3 regions of the Clostridium sp. CM027 genome follow, and region 3 is predicted to be linked to each of the others. Evidence: riboswitches for the same ligand, from Rfam matches in the RefSeq annotation. Region 3 holds a riboswitch; each other region holds the start of a gene.
What was found. Region 3 has a riboswitch for thiamine pyrophosphate ahead of thiD (bifunctional hydroxymethylpyrimidine kinase/phosphomethylpyrimidine kinase). Riboswitches for the same ligand answer to the same signal wherever they lie in the genome.
Positions count from the first base shown of each region.

Region 1: linked by a shared signal. The riboswitch ahead of thiT (energy-coupled thiamine transporter ThiT) and the one ahead of thiD (bifunctional hydroxymethylpyrimidine kinase/phosphomethylpyrimidine kinase) in region 3 are both predicted to bind thiamine pyrophosphate.
Region 2: linked by a shared signal. The riboswitch ahead of KTC92_RS04475 (thiamine-binding protein) and the one ahead of thiD (bifunctional hydroxymethylpyrimidine kinase/phosphomethylpyrimidine kinase) in region 3 are both predicted to bind thiamine pyrophosphate.

Region 1 is NZ_CP077725.1:2,003,558-2,011,682, forward strand. Features, by position in the region: gene metA (homoserine O-succinyltransferase) at 1-682, shown strand, start outside; gene KTC92_RS09460 (polysaccharide deacetylase family protein) at 749-1,612, opposite strand; TPP riboswitch at 1,885-1,989, shown strand; gene thiT (energy-coupled thiamine transporter ThiT) at 2,077-2,718, shown strand; gene KTC92_RS09470 (OFA family MFS transporter) at 2,921-4,111, opposite strand; gene KTC92_RS09475 (DUF2294 domain-containing protein) at 4,254-4,616, opposite strand; gene KTC92_RS09480 (NAD(P)/FAD-dependent oxidoreductase) at 4,743-6,188, opposite strand; gene hydG ([FeFe] hydrogenase H-cluster radical SAM maturase HydG) at 6,492-7,910, opposite strand; gene KTC92_RS09490 (TM1266 family iron-only hydrogenase system putative regulator) at 7,984-8,125, opposite strand, start outside.
Region 2 is NZ_CP077725.1:905,484-913,608, forward strand. Features, by position in the region: gene KTC92_RS04460 (ABC transporter ATP-binding protein) at 1-718, opposite strand, end outside; gene KTC92_RS04465 (ABC transporter substrate-binding protein) at 699-1,706, opposite strand; gene KTC92_RS04470 (ABC transporter permease) at 1,743-2,519, opposite strand; gene KTC92_RS04475 (thiamine-binding protein) at 2,491-2,781, opposite strand; TPP riboswitch at 2,894-3,003, opposite strand; gene KTC92_RS04480 (hypothetical protein) at 3,091-3,390, opposite strand; gene KTC92_RS04485 (patatin-like phospholipase family protein) at 3,525-4,535, shown strand; gene KTC92_RS04490 (sugar nucleotide-binding protein) at 4,767-5,627, shown strand; gene argH (argininosuccinate lyase) at 5,754-7,067, opposite strand; gene KTC92_RS04500 (argininosuccinate synthase) at 7,109-8,125, opposite strand, start outside.
Region 3 is NZ_CP077725.1:1,656,300-1,664,424, reverse strand. Features, by position in the region: gene KTC92_RS07965 (MDR family MFS transporter) at 1-653, shown strand, start outside; gene KTC92_RS07960 (AI-2E family transporter) at 655-1,773, opposite strand; gene KTC92_RS07955 (50S ribosomal protein L25) at 2,325-2,924, shown strand; gene KTC92_RS07950 (hypothetical protein) at 3,081-3,368, shown strand; gene KTC92_RS07945 (hypothetical protein) at 3,488-3,847, opposite strand; gene glpK (glycerol kinase GlpK) at 4,171-5,661, shown strand; TPP riboswitch at 5,731-5,841, shown strand; gene thiD (bifunctional hydroxymethylpyrimidine kinase/phosphomethylpyrimidine kinase) at 5,988-6,812, shown strand; gene thiM (hydroxyethylthiazole kinase) at 7,018-7,854, shown strand; gene thiE (thiamine phosphate synthase) at 7,844-8,125, shown strand, end outside.

The DNA of each region.
Region 1 (8,125 bases), 350 kb from region 3:
TATATCGCAGGAACATTTAATTAAATTTTATAACACTTTTGAAGAAATAAAGAATTCTAGATTTGATGGAATGATAATAACTGGAGCGCCAATTGAAAGTATTCCCTTTGAAGAAGTGGATTACTGGGAGGAGCTTAAAAAAATTATGGAATGGAGTGTTCACAATGTATACTCTACCTTGCATATTTGTTGGGGTGCTCAAGCAGGGCTTCATTATCATTACGGAGTGCAAAAACATAAACTTGATAGTAAAGTATTTGGAGTGTTTAAACATAAAATAACAAAGCAAAACGTTAAACTTTTGAGTGGATTTGATGATGAATTTTATGTTCCACATTCAAGACATACTGAAATAAGAAAAGTTGATATTGATAAAATAGATGAGCTTGAAATTTTATCAGAATCTGAGGAATCAGGCATTTACATTGTATCAGCAAAAAAGGGAAGACAAATTTTTATAACCGGGCATTCAGAGTATGATCCATTAACATTAAAAAATGAATATGACAGGGATATAGCAAACGGCTTAAATATAAATGTCCCCAAAAATTATTATCCAAAAGACGATCCATTAAAAATACCTATCGTAAAATGGAGAGGTCACTCAAGTTTGCTTTTTTTAAACTGGTTAAATTATTATGTTTATCAGGAGACACCTTACAATTTGGTGTACCTAGAATAATACATATAAAAGTTGGGCCCCTAGTAACTTAGGGACCCAACTCTAAATATTGAACTTTATTAAAATTTAATCTGTATTAGAAATACGTTTCTTAAATTCTTCCATGTCATGGAATGAACTTATATATACCCTATGTAAGGAAAGTATACCATCCTCTTTGGAAGACCATCTGCCGTCAGTACTAAAAGCCATTGTATACCCTGCTTCTCGTACAGCCTCAATTGAAGTTTTGCTGTATCCACCATAAGGGTAGGAAAAGAATTTTATTTGTTTATTTAATATTTTTTCCAAATCTTTTTTAGATTTAACTAAAGTTTCTAGTTGCTTATCCTTAGGCATCTCTTTTAAATTTTCATGCTTTACGGTATGACTCCCTATTTCCACTCCATATTTTTCCATTTCCACAAGCTGTTTCGAAGTCATATAGTTAGGACTTTTATCAATACTACCAGTAATAACAAAAATTGTTGCTTTAAAATTATACTTTTTCAAAACAGGGAACATATCCGTATAATTATCTTCATAACCATCATCAAAAGTAAGAACTATGGATTTTTCAGGTATTGGTATATCCTTAATAAGATATTCATATAAATTTGTAAGTGTAATAGTATAATAACCATTATCTTTTAAATATTTTAGTTGCTCCTCAAATCTTTTAACAGGAAGACGAATAGGATTATCTTTTTCGTAGTCAATTGAATGGTACATTAAAACTGGAACACTCTTTCCTGAAGCCTTCATAACAGCAGTCTTGTCAAAAGCGGGTATCGAAGAGGTTTGAGCGGGTTCAGCCGGTTTAACGGGTTCAACTGCAGTTGCTGGTTTAACTGGGGCAGTTTTTTTTATTGTAGCAGTCTTCGATCTTGAACACCCCGAAAGAGACATTAAAATAACGAGTGTAAATATTAAAATTATTTTTTTTCTCATAATAACCTCCTTGTATGTATTTTTTCGGAAACACATATTATTTTTTAATCTTCATCATCTAATACAAAACCCCTTAATAATAAATTCCCTGAGTATTTTGTAACCCTAATGCTAAATTGATCACCTTACATTTATTAACTTTATACCATCCAGATTATAAAATCAATCTTTTCCGGTATTTTCTTTATTTTATTATTTTCTTTTAATTCATAAATATCTAAAACAGGTTGTAAAATATAATATACTTCTATATAATTAAATTATAATAATAATATATGTGCTAGGGGTGCCTAATGGCTGAGATATGAATATTTAATTCATTGACCCTTATACCTGATCTGGATAATACCAGCGGAGGAAAGCGGTTATGATGTATAAGTATATTAACTATATTCCTTTTTTGAATATAGTTTTTTTGTTTTTGCCATAATACTTCTGTAGCACAATACATGGAGGCTATAAAAATGACTTTTACCGAAAGAATCGCTGAAATTACAAAAACCCCCATTGCTCTTTTTGCACTATTAGGAGTTTTGTTATTAATCTATGCAGTTTTGAAAGTTAGGAAAATTAAATTTACTACGCAGATGATAACTTTAGTTGGTATATCTCTTGCATTATCTACTGTATTGCAGTTTATTACAATTATAAAATTACCACAAGGTGGTAGCATTACTGCTGGGAGCATGGTTCCAATCATACTTATATCCTTATTTTATGGTCCTGAAGTTGGGTTTTTAACAGGTTTTTTATTTGGAATTATTAATTTTTTAGTAGCACCCTTCGCACTCCATCCAGTGCAAGTACTATTTGATTATCCGCTTCCTTTTATGGCCATTGGAATAGTTGGTTACTTTAGATCACGTAATACTAAGGTCATACTTATTGGCGTAGTCGTAGCAATGCTAGCTAGATTTACATGCCATTTTATTTCTGGAGTAGTGTTCTTCGGAAGCTATGCTCCAAAAGGAACCTCTGTTTATTTATACTCCCTTTTATATAACGGTTCATACCTAAGTGTGGAAACCATTATTACCTGTGTAATTATTGGGCTTCTACCTTTAAAACGATTATCAAAGTTAGCTATAACCAAAGCTCTAAATTAACTCGAAATATATCTACTACCTACTTCACGTTTTTCTTCAACCAAAAGTTATACTAATACATTATTCTGTTCATCATGAAGTTTACTGTATTATATTTAATGCTACGTAATATTAATATTACGTAGCATTAAATATAATAACTTAGAAATTACTATCAATCATCTCTTAACTCTAGCCCACTAAAATGGGCAATTCTGTTAGATTACGTTTTAATCATTCTTTTAGATGAAAGAATACCCATAATACATAAACCAATTATAAAATAAAAAATATAATTATAATTCGCAAGGATATCCATTAGAAGTCCAGAAGCCAACACCCCGATAATGGCTCCTATACCATATGCCGTAAACACAACACCATAATTCTCACTATAATGTTTCGTTCCATACATATCAAGAGTTGAAGTAGGCGCTATAGCTAACCATCCTCCAAGATTAAACCAAAATATCGAAAACGCTATACTAAATAATACTAAACTGCCTTCATTTGCCACTAGCATTAATAATGCTGCGATAATAATTAGTGCGTAAGAAATTAGCATGGCGGTTTTAGACGAGTACTTATCCGTAATCAAGCCAAATATAGGTCTACCTATTCCATTAAAAACTGCAAATACGATCATTAATAAAGCTACTGTTTTTGGGGATAGCTTAATGAGTTCTACACCAACGTTACTTGTCATTCCAATTAACATTAGTCCAATCATTGATCCAATCATAAAATTTACATATAACCCTTTAAAGTTTTTTGATTTAATCATTTTAGCAGTATTCGTACCATTCATATGAATTTTTGTGCTTGCAGTTGTTTCAAGACTTTTACTTTCCACATCAGACGGATATCTAAATGGATACGAAAGCAAAGGTATTATTACCCCAAAAGATACACCTAATATTAGGAAAGCTTTTGTTATTCCATAACTTTCTATTAAATTTCTTGCAAGTGGAGCTGTTATAAGTGGTGACAACCCAAATCCTATTAATACAATGCCTACTACTAAGCCTTTTTTTTCTGGAAACCATTTTGCTACTACCGTCATCGGAGCTCCATATGCTATGCCTACGCCAGCGCCAATTATTACCCCATATGTTATAGTTAAAATATATATATTTGGTGCATATGCAGATAATATCCATCCTAATGCTACAAGAAGTGCACCCATAGAAATAACCATTCTTGGACTGTATTTCTCTAAATATTTTCCAGTTATAAACATAAAAAATGAATAAGCTGCTAAAGAAACCATGTAAGGAAAGCCACTTTGAGTAGATCCTATATTAAAAGCCTTTTCAATTGGAATCCTAAAAACACTCCATGAGTATACAGTGCCTAAGCACATCATAATTATAATTCCCAAAATCACATATATCCACCTTTGCTTAAATTTCATATTATCATCCCCTTCGTTTTTTATAATACTCCTTTAAAATTAAAATCAATAAAAAAGCCAATAACAAAAACTCCTCACTCAGAGTTATAGTTATTGGCTTACCCCTTGACTGGTCATTGACCCTTCAGTGCGTCTTCCATGATTATTTTATTAATCGTTCTTCAATATCTTGGTCTACAATTATAGCTATAATTTTTTCACCTGTTTTGGTACTCACATCAGAATAAGTACTTACTATATTAACATCAATTATAGATTTTATAGTTTCTTCCAAATTTTCTCTTGCATTCTCAAACAAAGCAATATTCAGTCTTTTAATTAAATCGACGCCTTCCTTGCTTTGAGCCAAGCTTTTTTCTGATTTACTTAAAAATCCTTTAAGTCTTACTATAATTAAATCTTGAAATATGATTGTCCGAATTTTTTCTGGGCCTCTACCCATGTGTTCAATCTCAAATTTACTAATTGCTTCGCTTAATTTCGCTTCAATTTGTCCTTTTGTCATTGAGCTCCTCCATAAATCATCATAAATAGAATCAGAGTCTTGATATAATAAATAATTTTAGCATATCAATTGATAATTGTAAATAATAATATTTAAGGTTGTAGTTTGTTACTTTATCATCCTTTGCTAAGATTCAAATTTCCTAATCAAATTTATTTCCGCTCTAACAGGCGGTTTAGAATCACTTTTGCCTCGCACGTTCACTTTATCTTCGCAAATATTCAGTTCTCTTGCTATAATAGCCTTAACTCTAGGTTTACAAAAATTCCCTTGGCAAGTTCCCATTCCTGCTCTTGTACGTCTTTTAATCGCATCTATAGAGTTAATTGGTATATTTCTATGAAGCGCATCTATAATCTCTGCCTCTGTAACCTGCTCACATCTGCATATAATATTTTTTGATTTATCTTCATGATTAACTTCTCCATCAAAACTATTATCTTTTTTTACTATTATTCCTTTTCTATAAGGATTAAAATTATTATTCTTCACAAGATTCATTCCTGAATTCTTAAGTATTTCTACCACCATCTCAGCAATTGCTGGCGATGATGTAAGCCCCGGAGAATCTATCCCAGCCACATTAATAAATCTTTTAACTCTGCTTTCCTCAATGATAAAATCCCCCGTACTGCTACTAGCTCTTATCCCTGAAAAAGTAGTTAATGCGCCTCTCACATTAAAATCAGGTATGGACTTTCTAGCCGCCATAATGACATCTTTTAAAGTTTCAGCGGTAGTTGACACATCATCTCCATTACTCACTTCTTCTGCATTAGGTCCTATCATAAAATTGCCATGATATGTGGTAGTTACTAATATCCCTTTCCCTTTATCTGTAGGCACTTGAAAAATAACAGTATTCACAAGGTGCCCTTGATCTTTTCCCATTAAAATATATTGGCCTCTCTTTGGTGTTATTTTAAAATCATCGATCCCTACCATGTTAGATATATTATCACTATGCAAACCCGCAGCATTTATAATATATCTTGCTTTAATATCCTCCTTGTTAGTATGTACAATAAACTTATCTTCTAATTTTTCTATAGATATTACTTCATTTTCAAGCTTAAGTTCAACGCCATTAGTTATAGCATTTTCTACTAACGCAATTGTAAATTCATAAGGAGACGCTACCCCTACGCTTTTAGCATATAGTGCTACCTTTACTTCACTATTTAAGTGTGGCTCTATTCCTTTTAGTCTCGCTCCTCTTATCACCTCTAAATCATTACAGTCTAATTTTAGACCATTTTCATAAAGCTCAGTAATTTTTTTCTCGTCACCTTCATTAAATCCAATCACTAAAGCTCCTGTTTGTCTGTATCCAAAATTTAATTCTTCCTCAAGACTTCTATACATTTTGTTTCCTTTTCCGCATAATCGTCCTTTTAATGTACCGTACTTTGCAGCATATCCACCATGAACTATTCCACTATTTGCTTTTGATGCTTTCGTTGCAACGTCATCTTCTTTTTCTAAAACGCCTATTTTTAGATTATATCTTGAAAGTTCCCTTGCTATCGCTGCACCTACTACTCCTGCTCCTATAATAATTACATCATACATAAATATCACCCCTCAACATATTATTAATATTTAAAACCTTTTAATATTTAATCTTTGTTAATATCTATTATAATATAATTATTTACATTATAATAGATATTTTCAATAAAATCGTTTTCTTATTTATTAGTTTTCGCCGTGTATGTTGTTTATAAAAATAAATGCGATGTAATTTTATAGTTGCTGAGCTATTAAATAAATTTTACTTAATGCGAGAACGTAAAAAGCATGTGTCAATTACTTTGACACACACCTTTACTGTATTTTATGATTATGGTTATGTTTAAATGTTAATTTGTAATATCAGAAACGGAAATCTCGCTTCCCTTCCTTAAGTTCTTTTAAATGCTCTATTGCAATTGTACGAACCTTTTCATTTTTTATATTAGGAATCTCATTTTCAATTACCATCTCGCCCTTTTTTTTGGTATCAAGTGAAGCATAATCCTCCAAATATTCTTTAAGTGTCATTAGTGCGTTCGGCTGACAGCAGTTTCCAATTTGACCTGATTTCACAAGACTCATGAAACGATCACCTGTACGCCCTTCTCTATAACAGGCGGTGCAAAAGCTTGGAATATACCCAAATTCCAAAAGCCAGTTTACAATTTCATCCAATTTACGAGTGTCAGTTACTTCAAATTGCTTCGAGTTATCTTCTTCCGTTTCTGTCTGCGCATATCCGCCAACGCTGGTGCATGAGCCTCCGCTTACCTGAGATATACCCAGTTCCAAGACACGCTCACGTGTTATTTTCGATTCACGGGTTGATACAATCATGCCAGTGTATGGAACAGCGATACGAATAATAGCCACAATTTTTTCGAACATCTCATCCGAGATTGAATTTGAAAACGTATTTGGGTCAATATCATCAGCAGGGCATATTCGAGGAACACTAATTGTATGTGGACCCACACCCATGGCTGCCTCTAAATGCTCTGCATGCATGAGTAGTCCAACAAAGTCATAACGGTACATATTTAAACCGAATAAAACTCCGATCCCCACATCATCAATACCAGCCTCCATGGCACGATCCATAGCCTGCGTATGATATTCATAGTTGTGCTTTGGTCCTGTTGGGTGCAACTCCTCATAATTTTTTTTGTTATACGTTTCCTGGAAAAGTATGTAGGTACCGATGCCCGCATCCTTAAGTTTCTTATATTCTTCCACTGTAGTTGCAGCAATATTGACATTGACACGGCGGATATCTCCATTTTTATGCTTAATACTATAAATGGTCTTTATACTTTCAAGGATATATTCAATTGGATTGTTCACAGGGTCTTCTCCTGATTCTAAAGCCAATCGCTTGTGTCCCATATCCTGAAGTGCTTTGACCTCTTGTGCTATTTCTTCTTGCGTAAGTTTTTTACGGGATATTGTTTTATTTTTAGCGTGATATGGACAATACACACAACCATTTACGCAATAGTTCGAAAGATATAGTGGAGCAAAAATAACAATACGATTGCCATAAAACTTCTGCTTAATCTCTTTTGCCAGTTTGAACATTTTTTCTTTTTCATCTTCCAAATCACATTCGAGAAGTACTGCAGCCTCCCTGTGTGTTAGACCCTTACAGTCTTTTGCACGTTCTATCAGGCTATCAATTAGCTCACGATTTCTTTTGTTTTCTCGAGCATAAGAAATGGTAGATAGAATTTCACCGTCATCAATAAACTCAGTTGCATTTTTAGACTTATTATCATACATAGCATAAACCCCTTTTTAATATTTATTATTTATAAATGGTCAAACTCTTATAGACCTTGATTTAATCATTCGTTTACTGCTTTGCTATAGGTGGCGCCTTGGAATAAATCGTTTTGGTGTTTACATTTGGTAGCATTCCAAGCTTACCTGACAGGGCACTGATAACATCATTCGGCGCATCCACAACGATACTTATTACCGAAATATGGCGTTTC
Region 2 (8,125 bases), 750 kb from region 3:
ATTTTTCTGATGTAACAATATCCTTATTTCTGTTTTTAGGTAAATCAACGATTATTTCTTTTTTTATAGTTGCCGGTTTATCTGATAATACATATATTCTATCAGATAAGAATACTGCTTCTTCAATATCATGAGTTATAAATATTATGGTAACTTTTAGCTCTTTAATTACGTCTATTAGCCAATAGTGCATCTTTGCCCTAGTAATTGCATCAAGTGCACCAAAAGGCTCATCTAACAGCATAATATCAGATGATGACATATATGTTCTAAGCAATGCAGCTCTCTGCCTCATACCTCCTGAAAGTTGAAAAGGATATTTATATTCGAAGCCTTCAAGCCCAAATGTTTTAAAATGACTAAGCGCCTGAGCCCTTGCCTCTTTTTTAGATTTTCCTTTTATAATAAGAGACAGTGTAGTATTATCCACAATGTTTTTCCATGGAAGTAGCAGGTCCTTTTGATGCATATAACTTACTTTTTCAAAAGTATCGCAGCATTTTTCTCCGTCAAATATAATTTCACCCGAATCTTTACGCAAAAGGCCTGATATAATATTAAAAATTGTACTTTTACCACTGCCACTTGGTCCTAGTAAACTTATAAACTCATTCTCTCTTGCATAAAAAGAAACATCCTTTATTATATTCATACTTCCAAAAGTTTTTTTAATATTTTCTACTCTTAATTTTTCATTACTAGTTCGGTAAGTACTCATTAGTAAATGCCTCACTCGCCTTCATATCTTTTCCTAGAAGCTTTTTATCTAAAAGAAATTTGGTGTAATTATTCCAAACCGATTCTTTCATTACGCCCCATTTTTCAGCTTCAGCTTTATATTGATCCTTTAAATATTTTTGACTTGCGACGGCAAGAGCTTCATCTGTCTCCGGTGCATTTTTCAGTAAAACCTTAGCACTTTCCTCAGGTTTCTCCATGCTGTATTCATATCCTTTTGTAACTGCTTTTAAAAATTTCTTTGCCATTTCAGGATCCGCTTTTAATTTGTTCTCATTGGCTATAATTACCGGAGTATAATAATCTAAATCTTTATTTAATTTTCCAATATCAATATAGTCAATAGGAATATTTTTAAGCTTCGCTTCTATTCCTGTCCATCCATAAAATACCCATTCAATATCAATATTTTTCTTAGTTACAGCAAAGAAATCCTCTGATCCTGCATCTACCATCTTTAGTTTTGAAAAATCCGCATTATCTTTTTCCATAACCGCCTTTAAAATTGCATTTTCAGAAGGCGACCCCCATCCGCCATAGGTTTTTCCTTCAAAATCCTTAGGAGATTTAATATTTTTTTCCTTAGGCGATGCAAACCCGGAAGTATTATGCTGAATAATAGTGGCTATAGCTTTTATTGGAAGTGGATCTTTAGCAGTTCTAGCATAAGTTACATCTTCTTGATAGCTTACGCCAAAATCTCCTTTGCCCGCTGCAATTAAACTTGCAGTACTTCCCTGCGCTGGTTGAATAATTTCCACGTCAAGTCCTTCTTCTTTAAAATATCCATTATCTTTCGCTACATATAATCCAGTATGATTAGTGTTTGGTATCCAATCTAAAATAACAGTAACCTTTTTTAAAGTTTCTTCCTTCTTTACATCTTCTTTTTTTGCAGCACAACCCACAAATAAAACCGTAGTCATTGAAACTGTTAATAATAATGAAATTACTTTCTTTAGCATGATTTTACCTCCAAATAAAATAATATGTCCTATTTAAATTTAGTCATTGTTATCTGCTTTATTTCTAGTCCAAGGAGTAAAAAAATATTGTAATAAATTCAAGAGTCCAAATAGTCCCATGCTTAATATTACAATAATTATAATCACTGCAAAAACTTTATCAAGTGCATATGAATTTTTAGCTCTAATCATATATACCCCAAGCCCCTTATCTCCTCCAAGCCATTCTCCAATAACTGCCCCCATAATACTATAGGTTGCTGCTATTCTAAGGCCCGAAAAAAAATTTACAGTAGAGGATGGCAGCTTCACCATGGTGAAAATTTGAAACTTACTAGCTCCCATAGTCTTTAAAAGGTTTACCATATCCGCGTCTACTGATTCTAATCCATCAATCAAACTAACAACTATAGGGAAAAAGCACACTAACACTACTACAATAATCTTAGGCAATATTCCAAAACCAAACCATATTATGAAAAGTGGTGCTAGCGCAATAATTGGAACAGTTTGAGATACTACTAAAATTGGATATATGCATTTTTTAATGATTTTCACATTATCCATTAAGATGGCTAAAATTAACGCAATCAAAATTGATATTGCGAATCCAATCAAGGCTTCATATAAAGTCGCATAAATATGCTTAGTAATGCTTGGAACTATATTCACCAAGGTACTAATAATATCTTTTGGCGAAGGCAATATGTATTGCGGAACCTTCCATTTGTCTACAGCTATCTGCCATATAAAAAGAATTATTAATTGAAAAACTATAGGAATAAGTTTATTTTCTATACTTATATGTTTTTTCATTCATAGTCACGCCTTCAGCTTTATAATCGATTTTCACTATAGAAACAACCCTACTTGCTCCATGAACTACACAAATTTCCTGGGCCTTTTTTACTATATCTAAAAGCTCATCCATTTCACCTTCCATAGTGGTTTCCATTGGTCCTACCTCATATTTCACTCCACTAGATTGAATATATTCTATAACCTTATCTACTACTGGGTAAATTTTTTCTTCCGCAACCACTGGTATAACTTGAAGACTCACATTTACAACTGACATTTCAATTCCCCCTTATAATATTGTTAAAGTAAAATAAACCCTTTGCTCATTTTTAAGCGAAGGGTTCTATAATCGAATAACTTTGCACCATTTATATATTCTTATTTTAACCTAAATGCAAATTATATTTTCCCTCCGCTGGCATTATCCAATTCAGGTTATAAGGGTCGAAACTTAACTGTTTCCTCTCAGACAAAAATATTGACTCCCCTAGTTTTTAATATTAAATTACTTTACACGTATATACTACCTAAAAATTCTTATAATGTCAAACCATAAAAAACGCATCTTTTATTCAGTGCGTTTTTCTTAACAATCCATATTATCTTCAAACTTTTTAATATTTTCCTTTAGTTCATCTATTTGTTTTTGTAAATCCTTATTATCGCCCTTAGAATTACTGTTTCCATTATCTCCAGATTGATTGCCATCCTGCGATTCAAGATTTTGAGACTGAGCTGCAATTATCAAAATACTCTGCGCCAAACCCGTTAAAAAATTACCTATTACATTTTGTTGATTAACATTAAGTTTTCCAGCAATTATAATCCCTATTACTGTTGCTAATGTGGCTAATTGACAAGGCGTGAATTCTTCTAACTTTTTCATACATTGCCTCTTTTATAAAATGGTTGTAATATATTATATTCTTTTAACAAAAAAAAGTGTAACTAATATTATTTTTTAAATATATGACATGAAGATATTTTTATTCATATATTACTCATAAAGGGGTGATATATATGAATATATACAACAATAGAAGATTTGCAGATATTGTGTTTGAAGGTGGCGGAGTTAAGGGCATCGGTCTTGTAGGTGCCTTAAAAACATTTGAGGATAATGGATATCAATGGAAAAATATTTCAGGAAACTCTGCCGGATCTATTATAGCTGCACTAGTTGCGGTAGGCTACCCAGCTGACGAGATAAAAAAATTAATGCTAAATCTAGACTACACAAAATTTGCTGATAAAAGTCATTTTAATATGCCTATATTCTCTGATGCTTACAATCTACTTTTTAAAAAAGGCATTTATAAAGGTGACTATATAAAAAATTGGATTGACGAAGTTCTATCGCATAAACTTAAGCTTACAAATAGGAAAAAAATAACCTTTGGAGATTTGATTATTCCAGGAGAAAAGGGTATTCTTTTAAATAATAATAAGTATAAAAGAAAATACAAACTGCATATTATAGCAACTGATATTAGCTGTGGAAAGATGCTAATACTACCAGAGGATATTGCGGGATACGGGATAAATCCTGATGAACTTGAAGTAAGTTTGGCAATAAGAATGAGCATATCTATCCCCTATTTTTTTCACCCTGTAAACTTATATAATATAAAGACTAATAAAAAGTCTCTCATTGTTGATGGTGGTGTTTTAAGCAATTATCCAGTTTGGATTTTTGATGTGAATGGTGTTCCTCTCTGGCCAACCATCGGTTTTAAACTCGGAGGGAACAAAGAAATACGAGAACATAAAATCACAAATATCTTAAATTTTACTAGCTCAATTATTGAGACTATGTTAGAAGCACAAGATGATATTCATATAAGCGAAATGGATTTCTTGCGTACTGTAAAAATCGATACCCTTGATATTAAAACCACAGATTTTAATATTGGGAATAAAAAAATTATGGAGTTATATAATTCTGGTGAAGTTTGCGCAAAAGAATTTCTTAAAAATTGGGAAGATAATTATAAAAAGCATAGAATCTTTAGAAGTAATTCTTTTAAATAATAATCGTTGCTAAAAACACTAAATCTTTTTATTCATATATACACCATCTTACATTTATTTATTGAACAATACTAAGAATCTAAAAGTGCACTAAGCTTAATAATTATTATTATTATTATTATTATTATTAAGCTTAGGTGTTTTTTTCTTAGTTCACAAATTTAGTCACAGTTCAAATAATGTGATATTATAATATTAAGAAAAAAAAAGAAAAAAAATGAGGTGAGTTCAATGAAAAAAGTATTATTAACCGGCTCTAATGGTTTCTTAGCATCAAGATATTACACATATTATAAAGATAAATACGAAATAATCCCATTAGGACATGCAGAGTTAGATATAACAGACGAGAGTAAAGCCTTAGAAATTATACAGAAATTCAAACCTGATTACGTGATACATACCGCTGCTATTGCTGATACAGGTTTGTGTGAACGAAACCCAGAACTATCTTATGAAATAAATGTAAAAGGTTCAATTAACATTGCTAAAGCCTGTAGTTTAACAAAATCTAAATTAATATATTTAAGTTCTGAACAAATTTTTAATGGCAATTTCGAATCAGGACCATATAATGAAAATCACATTCCAACTCCAAATACCATTTATGGGAAACATAAACTTGAAGCTGAAAACGAATTAAAAGGAATTATTGATGAACTATGGATTTTAAGACTTACTTGGTTATTTGGATTTCCAGAAAAAAATTGCAGGGTAAATTCTAATATACTATGGAATGTTGTATCTTCTATTTTAAAGTATAAAAAAATGAAATTACCCTCAAATGAATTTAGAGGAATGACCTATGTTTATGATATAATAGCAAATTTTGATAAGATTTTTACTCTTCCATACGGAACTTATCACACTGGAAGCGAAAATAACTTAAGCACTTATGATATAGCTTTGCTCATATTAAAAGAAATTGGCTTAAATCATAAAGCAGGTAATTATTTAGAAAAAGATACCGAAAAATACAAAGAACATCCAAGGGACTTACGAATAAGTAATAGCAAATTGAAGAATTATGATATTGTTATGCCTAAAACTGAAGATGGCATTAAAAAGTGCCTTAAAGATTTCAACTATTAATTGTCTACTAAAGTAGCTTTATCTACTAAAGTAGCATTATCTACTAAAAAGCACGTAACAGGTGGGGATTTACCTGTTACGTGCCTTATATTTAAAGGGGGTATTCTGCCACCTCTAAGGCGGCCTTTACATTTCTTTTTTTATACCGCGGCTTAAAGTCTTTTCATAATCTATAAATTCATACACATCATTTTGAAATAAATCGCTAAAACTTTTAAGTTCTTCTAAACTTAAATCTTCTATAGCCTTATGTTTTTTTTCACAATTTATAACTATAGCGCCTATAACACCATGAGCATCTCTAAAGGCTGCCCCTTTGCTTACAAGATAATCTGCAGCTTCCGTAGCATTTAGAAAACCTCTTTTAACTGCGTTATACATATTATCTTTTTTAATTTTTAAAGTACTTAACATTTCATTCATAACCTTTAAGCATTTTAAAACTGTGTCAACTGCATCAAAGAAAGGTTCTTTATCTTCTTGCATATCTTTATTATAGGCAAGTGGTATTCCTTTCATAGTGGTAAGCAGACTCATTAAATCTCCATATACTCTTCCAGTTTTCCCTCTTATTAATTCTGCTGCATCTGGATTTCTTTTCTGTGGCATTATACTACTGCCCGTGGAGAATTCATCGCTAATTTCAATGAAATTAAATTCTTTAGTACTCCATAAAATGAACTCCTCACTTAATCTACTAAGATGCATCATTATTATAGAAAAATCGGATAAAAGTTCTAATAAATAATCTCTATCACTTACTCCATCCATAAAATTATCTGTAGGTTTTTTAAACCCTAGCTCGCTTGTTGTAAACTTCCTGTCTGTATCATATGTTGTTCCCGCTAGTGCACAGCATCCAAGAGGATTTTCATCCATAATCTCTGTAGCGCTTATAATCCTTTTCTTATCGCGACGAAACATATTAAAGTACGCCATAATGTGCTGTTTAAATGTCACTACTTGTGCTCTTTGCATATGTGTATACCCTGGCATTATAACCGCATTATCATTCCCAACTTTTTCAATAGTGTTTAAAATAACATCTAAGTTATCAATAACATCCAATGCTTTGTATTTTGAATATAATCTCATATCTACTGCAACCTGATCATTTCGACTTCTAGCTGTATGGAGTTTTTTACCTACATCCCCTACAAGTTTTGTAAGCTGTATTTCCATAAAACTGTGAATATCTTCATAATCACCTTCAATTTTAAGTTTGCCTTCTTGAATATCTGAAAGAATAGAATTCAGACCATTAACTATAGTCACACTTTCCTCATTTGTTAAAATACTACATTTAGCAAGCATTTTAACATGGGCTATGCTACCCATAATATCTTCATAATATAATCTTTTATCAAAGCTTAGAGAACTATTAAAGTCCTCCATAAGCTTGCTTTCTTTTTCCTTAAATCTTCCACCCCAAAGTTTCATATATATCACCCGCTCTTCCTTCATAAATTTTATAATTTTTCTTAGCTATTGTTTAAATTTTTATATGCTTTAATTTTACTTGGCAATGAAAATAAGTTTATAAATCCTTCTGCATCCTTATGATCATATAAATCACTTGCTCCAAACGAAGATATACCCGCGTCGTAAAGAGCATTAGGTGATTCTTTACCTGCTGACATGATGTTTCCCTTATAAAGTTTTAGTTTAACCGTCCCTGTTACTGTTTCTTGAGTCTTATCCACAAATGCATCAAGGGCTTCTCTCATAGCGCTAAACCAAAGTCCATTATATACTAATTCCCCATATTTTTGTGATACTAAGTATTTAAAGTGGAGTGTATCCTTGTCTAAAGTTATTTCCTCTAGTTCTTTGTGTGCTGCATAAAGTACAGTCCCACCAGGAGTCTCATATATTCCTCTTGATTTCATCCCCACAAGTCTATTCTCTACTATATCTATAACTCCAATTCCATTTTCTCCACCAATTTTATTTAATGTTGAAACAATATCAATTGGCTCAAGTTCAATTCCGTCAATTTTGGTCGCAATTCCCTTTTCAAAATATATCTCTACATAAGTAGGTTCATCCTTAGCTTTTTCTGGAGGTGTAACCATAAGATACATATCTCTTTTATGCTCATTATTTAATTCTTCAATATCTCCGCCTTCATGACTTGCATGCCACAAGTTCTGATCTACTGAATAGATTTTCTCCTTGGTAACTGATATTTCTATGCCTCTATCATTAGCATAATCTATAGCATCTTCTCTTGATTTTATATCCCAAATTCTCCAAGGAGCAATAACCTTTATAGAAGGATCAATGGCTGTTATCCCAACTTCAAATCTAACTTGATCATTTCCTTTCCCAGTACATCCGTGACATATATATTTTGCCCCTTCTTTATGAGCGATTTCAACAAGTTTTTTAGCTATTAATGGTCTTGCAAATGCTGTACCCAATAAATATGTTCCTTCATATGCAGCATTTGCTTTAACTCCTTTAAATACGTAATCTTTTATGAATTCAGCTGTTAC
Region 3 (8,125 bases):
CCGCAGGGATTTTAATAGGAATAGAGGTTTATTTACCTATATATATGCAAAATGTTTTAGGATTTAGTCCTACAGTTGCTGGAGTGTCTATGGCACCTATGTCTATTGCTTGGTTCTTATCTTCATTTGTTTTGTCTAAAGCTATCCCTAAATATGGTGGAAGAATAGTGATTGGCGTATCTACTCTAATTTTGCTTATTAGTTGTGTGTTTTTGTCTACTTTAAGTAGTGAATCTCTATTAGTATCAGTTATAGTTTATGGGTTCATTATGGGATTTGGATTTGGAGGAGCTTTTACTACATTAACAATAATGGTACAAGAGTCAGTGGGATATAACAAAAGAGGCGCAGCTACAGCAGCGAATTCCCTGGTGCGTACACTAGGTCAAACTATAGGCGTAAGTGTTTTTGGAATTATATTAAATATGAATATAATTAAATATTTCAATAATATAGGAAGAAAGGGAATAGAACCTAACAATTTGTATTCCAAGGCAACTTTGAGTAGTGGAGTAAGTTTGCAGCAGATAAAGCAAGCTTTAAATTCAGGGCTTCATGAAGTATTTATAATATTTATCATAATTGCTTTAGCATCATTGGCACTTTCTTTTATATTTGACTCAAAATTAAAAAATAATTCATGTGAACAATAAGTTATTTAATTAATTTTTCTTCAATTTGTTTATCATTAATTTGTTTATTCATAAAATTTTCTAGTAGGGTCTTTATTAAGGCTATAGTGGGAACTCCAAGTAACATTCCTAAAACACCAAAAAAACCTCCCCCAAGAACAATTCCTAGTATTATAAGTAGTGGACTAATCCCAACCTTATCTCCAATAATCTTTGGAGATATGAACCACCCATCAATATTACTTAAGGTTGTAATAAATAGTACCAACTGAACACATTTCATTGGGCTAAAGAATATTGTTATTATAACAGCGGGAATCATCCCTATAATATTTCCAAAATAAGGGATCATATTTGTTACACCTATTACTAAACTAAAAGGTAAAGCGTAAGGTATTTTTAATATCGTAAATCCTATAAAAGTAATAATACCAAAAATAATAGAGTCAATCATTTTCCCAACAAAATATTTCTTAAAAGTAGTGTTAACTATCTTAAAAAAATCAATTATTTTAATAGCAACTGTTTCATTTAAAACAGAATAAACAAATTTTTTAAGATTAAAAATAATAGATTCTTTATCAATCAAGAAGTAAATTGAAATTACGATTCCAGACATTAATTTCATAAAAAAAGAACCCAAACCCATTAGGTAATCAATTATAAGTTGAAAACCGGGGCTAAAATATGCAGATACATCCTTATTAAAAGAACTAAGGTAACTATCTAAGTAAGAAGTAGCATCAAATTTGTTTAGTAGTTCATTTTTAGATAAAAAATTGGTAGACCATTTATACGCTTTATTTGCAAAGTGAGGGATATTATTAAATAAATCAACGGAGCTTTTAATAATATTAGGAGTAACTAAAGTGATTATAAAAATTATTATGCCTATAAATAATGTGTAAATTATGCATATACTATAAATCCTTTTCATTTTTGTTCTCTTTTCAATAAACACCATAAGCGGGTTAAGTAAATAAGCTATGACGAAACCCCAAATAAAATAAGTAAGTAAAGAAAAAAAATTATTTAATATTGAACCTATATTTTCAACGTTGTTTACTATTCTATAAAGTAGAAGGGCAATTATAATAATAGGGACAAGCTGTATATATGGTATCTTTTTATATTTAATCAATGCAATTCCTCCAGTCAATATTTAGCCGCTTGTTATAAGATCAATGTAGTATTATGTAATTGTAATATTGTAGATTAGAAGAAGATGATTGTAGCTTATTTAATTATATCATTCTTAAAACAATTTATTAATATTCATTTTTAAAAAAATTAACGACATATTGCGTAATAATAGTAGGTTACAGAAATAGGTAACACACCTTACAATTTCTGTTTGCAAACATGTGCAATAATGTGCTATAATATAGTTATATTTAAATACTAATGTTATCTTTTAGGTAGTGATGCTGATTTTTTTATTTATTTGTATAAATAATGGATATAACATGGAAATTCAATAAATATATTTATGAAAACATGAAAGACAGCAGGGTAATTCATGTTGTCTTTTAATGTTTGTAATTATATACATTGAATTTTCAGTTACTTGTAGTTAAAAAAATCATATCATTTTAAAGTTCAACACAAATTTTAGTGAAAATTATTAGTGGTAACATATGTACATAAAATAATAAACAGAAAGGCTTTATAAGCCAAGAGGAGCGAATTATTATGGAAGAAATGATTTTAGATGCATTTGAAAGAATTCCAACAAATAAAAGATTTGTAGAGGAAGGTTTTATTGCAGGTGTAATGTATGGCGATGGCGTTAAGGAAGCAACTTCAATAAAGGTTCAAGACGTTGAATTAATAAAGATTCTTAAAAAACATGGTTCTAATGCTAAAATATGGATTAAATACGGAGAAGATAAAAAATTTGGATTTATAAAAGAAATTCAAAGACATCCTGTAACAGCAAAAATTAATCACATAGACGTACAACTTGTTTCTAAAGATCGTGAAATAAAAATGCAATTACCTATTTCTTTCAAGGGAGAAGAGAATGTAGCAGCCAATCTACTTGAGTTGAAGATTTATAAAGCTGAGATAGATGTTGTTGGAAGCATGGGTATATTACCTGATGGAATAAGTATTGATATATCACAAAAAATACTTGGAGATACAATTACAATAAAGGACTTTGATTTAAATAATCAAATAAAAGTTACTGATGATGAAAATCAAATTTACGCAGCTATAGCACAAATGAAAGAAGAAGTGACTGAAGAAGTTACAGCTGAAGCAGTTGTTGCTGAAACTGAAGCTAAATAATAAAATAGTAATTATATAATAATAAAAGGATGAACATGAAAAGTTCATCCTTTTATCTATTATGGATAAAATTTAAAATGTTTTGATGATGAGGTAAGAAAAAGAATATAAGCAAATAGATACTTATTATTGTGAGTAAAATTAGGAGGCTAAAGAATGGCAAATATATTGAGATATTCAAAAAAACAATTAGATAGAACATTAAAAGATTTCGGAAAGAGAGAAAATATAGGTTCTAATGACATATCCGAGTGGATAAGACTAATAAACGATTTTATATATGAATTTGAACTAAAGTCTGAAGTTAATGAAGTAGATAAACTTTCTATAACAACTAGCAAAGAAGAACAAGTGGTAATTGAAAAAATGATGTATGCACTAGAAGGTACAAAAACTTCTTTGAATTACATTTTTGATGGTAATATTACTTATATAGAAGAATAGGTTATTATAACAATAAAATAAATATTAAAGGAAGCCATTTAATTAAATGGCTTCCTTTAAAAAGTATCATATCATCGAAAAATTATTAAATGGAATCTAAAGAACATATAAATAAAAGTTTATTTTGAACTAGTACCTTTATTTGCATAGGATTGATTATTTAGCTTTTTTGTCTCTTCTAAAGCAGCATCACTATTGCTACTACTCATATTAGACATACCAGCACTTGATTGACTATTTAATTGTTTTGTTTCTGCTAAAGTAGAGTCACTAGTGCTGCTAGACATATTTGACATAGCAGAATTTGAAACACCACTAGTACCTTTATTTGAAGCTGATTCATTATTTAATTGAATTGTTTCTTGTAGAGTGGAAGCACTAGTGCTACTAGACATACCAGCATTTGAGTAAGAGCTTGAACCTCCATTAGCTGCTGATTGTTTATTTAATTCTTTTGTTTCTTCTAAATTGTTATTCATAAGTATCTCTCCCTTCTAATATAAAAATTACACTAATCAAGTACAGTATATAGTTTACCCATTTTATCTTAAAATATAGATGAAAATATTGAGAATTTTTACTTGAAATTTTAAGATTGTAAAAATTTTAAGATCTTATTATATATCGTAGCAGCGGCGATGTGATATTTAAAAAATAAATCTAAATTGTGAAGTTTATAAGTTATATTGCAATAAATATAATAATCAGTTATACTAAATATAATGATATATTAACGTATTTTTTTCTTTATCAATGTGTAAACGATTCAATAAGACTAATTTCAAAAAGGAGTTTTGCTAAAATGGCTAAATATATAATGGCACTTGATCAAGGTACAACCAGTTCAAGGTGTATACTATTCAATGAAAAGGGACTTATTGTAACGTCCGCTCAAAAAGAATTTACTCAGATTTTCCCAAAAGGAGGGTGGGTAGAACATGACCCAATGGAGATATGGTCAAGTCAAATTAGCGTTGCAACAGAAGCGATGGCTGAAGTTAATGCTACGGCGTCTGATATAGCAGCAATAGGTATTACAAATCAAAGAGAAACTACTGTAGTTTGGGATAGACGAACGGGAGTTCCGGTATACAATGCAATTGTATGGCAATGTAGAAGAACTGCAGAGACTTGTGATGAATTAACACAAAAAGGATTTGATAAAATTGTTAGAGCTAAAACGGGATTGATTTTAGACGCTTATTTTTCTGGAACAAAAATAAAATGGATATTGGACAATGTAGAAGGCGCTAGAGCAGAAGCTGAAGCAGGAAATTTATTGTTTGGCAATATAGATACTTGGTTAATTTGGAATTTAACAAAAGGAAAAACATATGTAACAGACTATTCTAATGCTTCAAGAACAATGCTATTTAATATTCATGAACTTACATGGGATGACGAAATTTTAGAAACATTGAACATACCAAAATCAATGCTCCCAGAAGTAAAACCTTCAAGTTGTGTATATGGCAACACCGATATTTCATTGTTTGGAGGGGAAATTCCAATTGCTGGAGCGGCTGGAGACCAACAAGCGGCATTATTTGGACAAACTTGCTATTCACCAGGAACAGCTAAAAACACATATGGGACAGGCTGCTTCATGCTTATGAATACAGGAGACAAAGCAATTCAATCTAAACAGGGATTACTTACAACGATTGCTTGGGGAATAGATGGAAAAGTAGAGTATGCTCTTGAGGGTAGTGTATTTATAGCTGGAGCAGCTATACAATGGTTAAGAGATGAGCTACGCATGATTGACAATGCTGCTGATTGCGAAGAATATGCTAATGCGGTAGAAGATACAAATGGAGTATATGTAGTTCCGGCTTTTGTTGGACTTGGAGCACCGTATTGGGATCCTTATGCAAGAGGAACAATTGTAGGTCTTACAAGAGGAGCAAAGAAAGAACATTTAATAAGAGCAACTCTCGAAGCGCTTGCTTACCAAACACATGATGTTTTAAAAGCAATGCAAGAAGATTCTGGAATTATACTTACAGAACTTAAAGTAGATGGAGGAGCTTGCAATAACAATTTCTTAATGCAGTTTCAATCTGATATTTTAAACGTTCAAGTAGACAGACCAGAGGTTACTGAAACTACAGCACTCGGTGCGGCTTATCTTGCAGGGCTAGCAGTAGGATATTGGAAGAGCAAAGATGAAGTAGCAAAGCATTGGGCAATATCAAGAAGTTTCAAACCTAGTATGACAGAAGAAAAAAGAAAAGAATTACTTCATGGATGGCATATAGCTGTTAAAAGATCAGGCATAAAACTTGAATAGTAGTAACGAAATATTAATTGTTAATAATAATTTGTTATGCTATTATTAACATATGAAATATAAAAGAATAACCTAACACAGGGGAGTTGGATAGGCCAACTGAGAGAAAGAACTTTAATTCTTTGACCCTATAACCTGATCTGGATAATGCCAGCGTAGGAAGTTGTTTATTGGTGTATTATATATGTATATATTTTTATATATCAAGATAATTTAAACACGAATCCTATGGGTTTGTGTTTTTTGTTTTATAAATAAAATGGATGAATAGTGCCGCAGGTGATGATTTAACATTTAAAAAACAATTATTTTAGGAGGGAATTGATATGAAAAAAGTTTTAACTATAGCAGGTTCTGACAGCTCAGGAGGAGCAGGTGTACAGGCAGATTTAAAAAGCTTAAGTGCGAGTGGCGTATACGGGATGAGTGTAATTACAGCGATAACAGCACAAAATACTATGGGGGTTTTTGCAGTGCAAGACTTGGGCGAAGAAATCATCAAGGCACAAATTGATGCTATTTTTACAGACATAGTTGTAGATGCGGTTAAAATTGGTATGGTTTCTGTGATCTCAACTATTGATGTGATAAGTGAGAAATTAAAACAATACAAGCCTAAAAACGTAGTACTCGATCCCGTAATGATCTCAAAAAGCGGTTATTCACTGTTAAAGCCAGAGTCAAAAACGGCTTTGGTTAAAAAATTAATTCCACTAGCGTCAATTATTACACCTAATGTCCCTGAGGCTGAAGAAATTTTAAAAGAAGTAAATTCAGATATTACGAGCATTGAAACAGTAGTAGATATGGAAAGTGCAGCAAAAGAAATGTACAAGCTAGGATGCAAAAATGTGCTTTTAAAGGGAGGACATATGCAGGGGGAAGCCGTAGATGTGTTTTATGATGGAAGTGAAATTACACATTTTACGTCTGAGAGAATAAATACAAAAAATACTCATGGAACTGGATGTACTTTGTCTTCAGCCATAGCTGCAAATTTGGCGCTTGGCTATAGCATGAAGGATTCAATAAAAAATTCAAAGCAGTATATAACAACTGCTATAAAGCATTCTTTAGATATTGGGCATGGGGTGGGACCTACAAATCATTTCTACGAATTATATAAAAAAGCAGGGATGGCAAATGATTAAGGATAGTGAAAAACTGGATTTTTAGCAGCGAGTTCTGTAAACTTAATAACACAAAGTTTAAGGGGAGTAAATAATGTATTAGTATGTATCATATTTATAGCAGTAGATATTACTTTATAAAACGTTATTTATTACTTGGAGCTACAATGCCCGTTATGATTATTACAGGATTTATATAAACAATAATTTGGAGGATGATGTCAAAATGGAAATTAATAAGAAAATAATTAAATTACTAAACAATTTAAGAGAAAAAACCCCATTGGTGCACCAAATAACAAATTATGTTACCGTTAATGATTGTGCCAATATTACACTAGCAATAGGTGGGTCACCGGTTATGGCGGAGGATATTCATGAAGTTCGCGAGATGGTATCACTTGCATCTTCACTTGTTATAAATATAGGAACATTAAATAGTGTAATTATAGAGGCTATGATTGAGGCAGGAAAGATGGCAAATGAATTAAACATACCTGTTATCTTAGATCCTGTCGGAGTAGGTGCAACAACTTATAGAACAGAAACTTGCAAAAGAATTATAAATGAAGTGAAATTAGCAGTTATTAGAGGGAATTTATCTGAAATAAAAACAATTTATGGTATTAAAACTATAACAAGAGGTGTAGATGCTAGTGAGAGTTTTTCTGTAGATAGTAATGAATTTACAAGAGAGAAAGAAATGGCAAGGAATTTTGCTGTTAAATTTAATACGGTAGTAGTTATAACAGGTGCTGTAGACATTATATCAGATGGTAAGACTCTTTACACCGCATCTAACGGTCATAAAATAATGTCTAGGGTTACAGGTACAGGATGTATGTGTACTTCCGTTATTGGTTGTTATTTAGGCGCTGGAGATAATAATTTAATAGCAGCACTCGCAGGAATTGTTTCAATGGGTATTGCAGGAGAAACAGCTTATGAAAGCTTAGATAAAAATAGCGAAGGATCAGGAACATTTAAAGTGAAAATGCTAGATGCTATTTACAGTTTATCTGAAGCTCTAATAATGGAAAGGAGTAAAATAAATGAAGAATAATGTGAATTATAGCCTTTATCTCGTTACAGATAGAGATGTGTTAGTGGATTTAGATATATTTGCAGCGGTGGAGGAAGCAATAAAAGGCGGGGTTACATTAGTCCAGCTTAGAGAAAAGAGATTAAGTACTTTAGAGTTTTATAATATTGCAGTGAAAATAAAAATTATTACAGATAAATATAAGATTCCCCTAATAATAAACGATAGAATTGATATTGCACAGGCCATAGATGCAGCGGGGGTACACATAGGTCAAAGTGATATGCCAGCG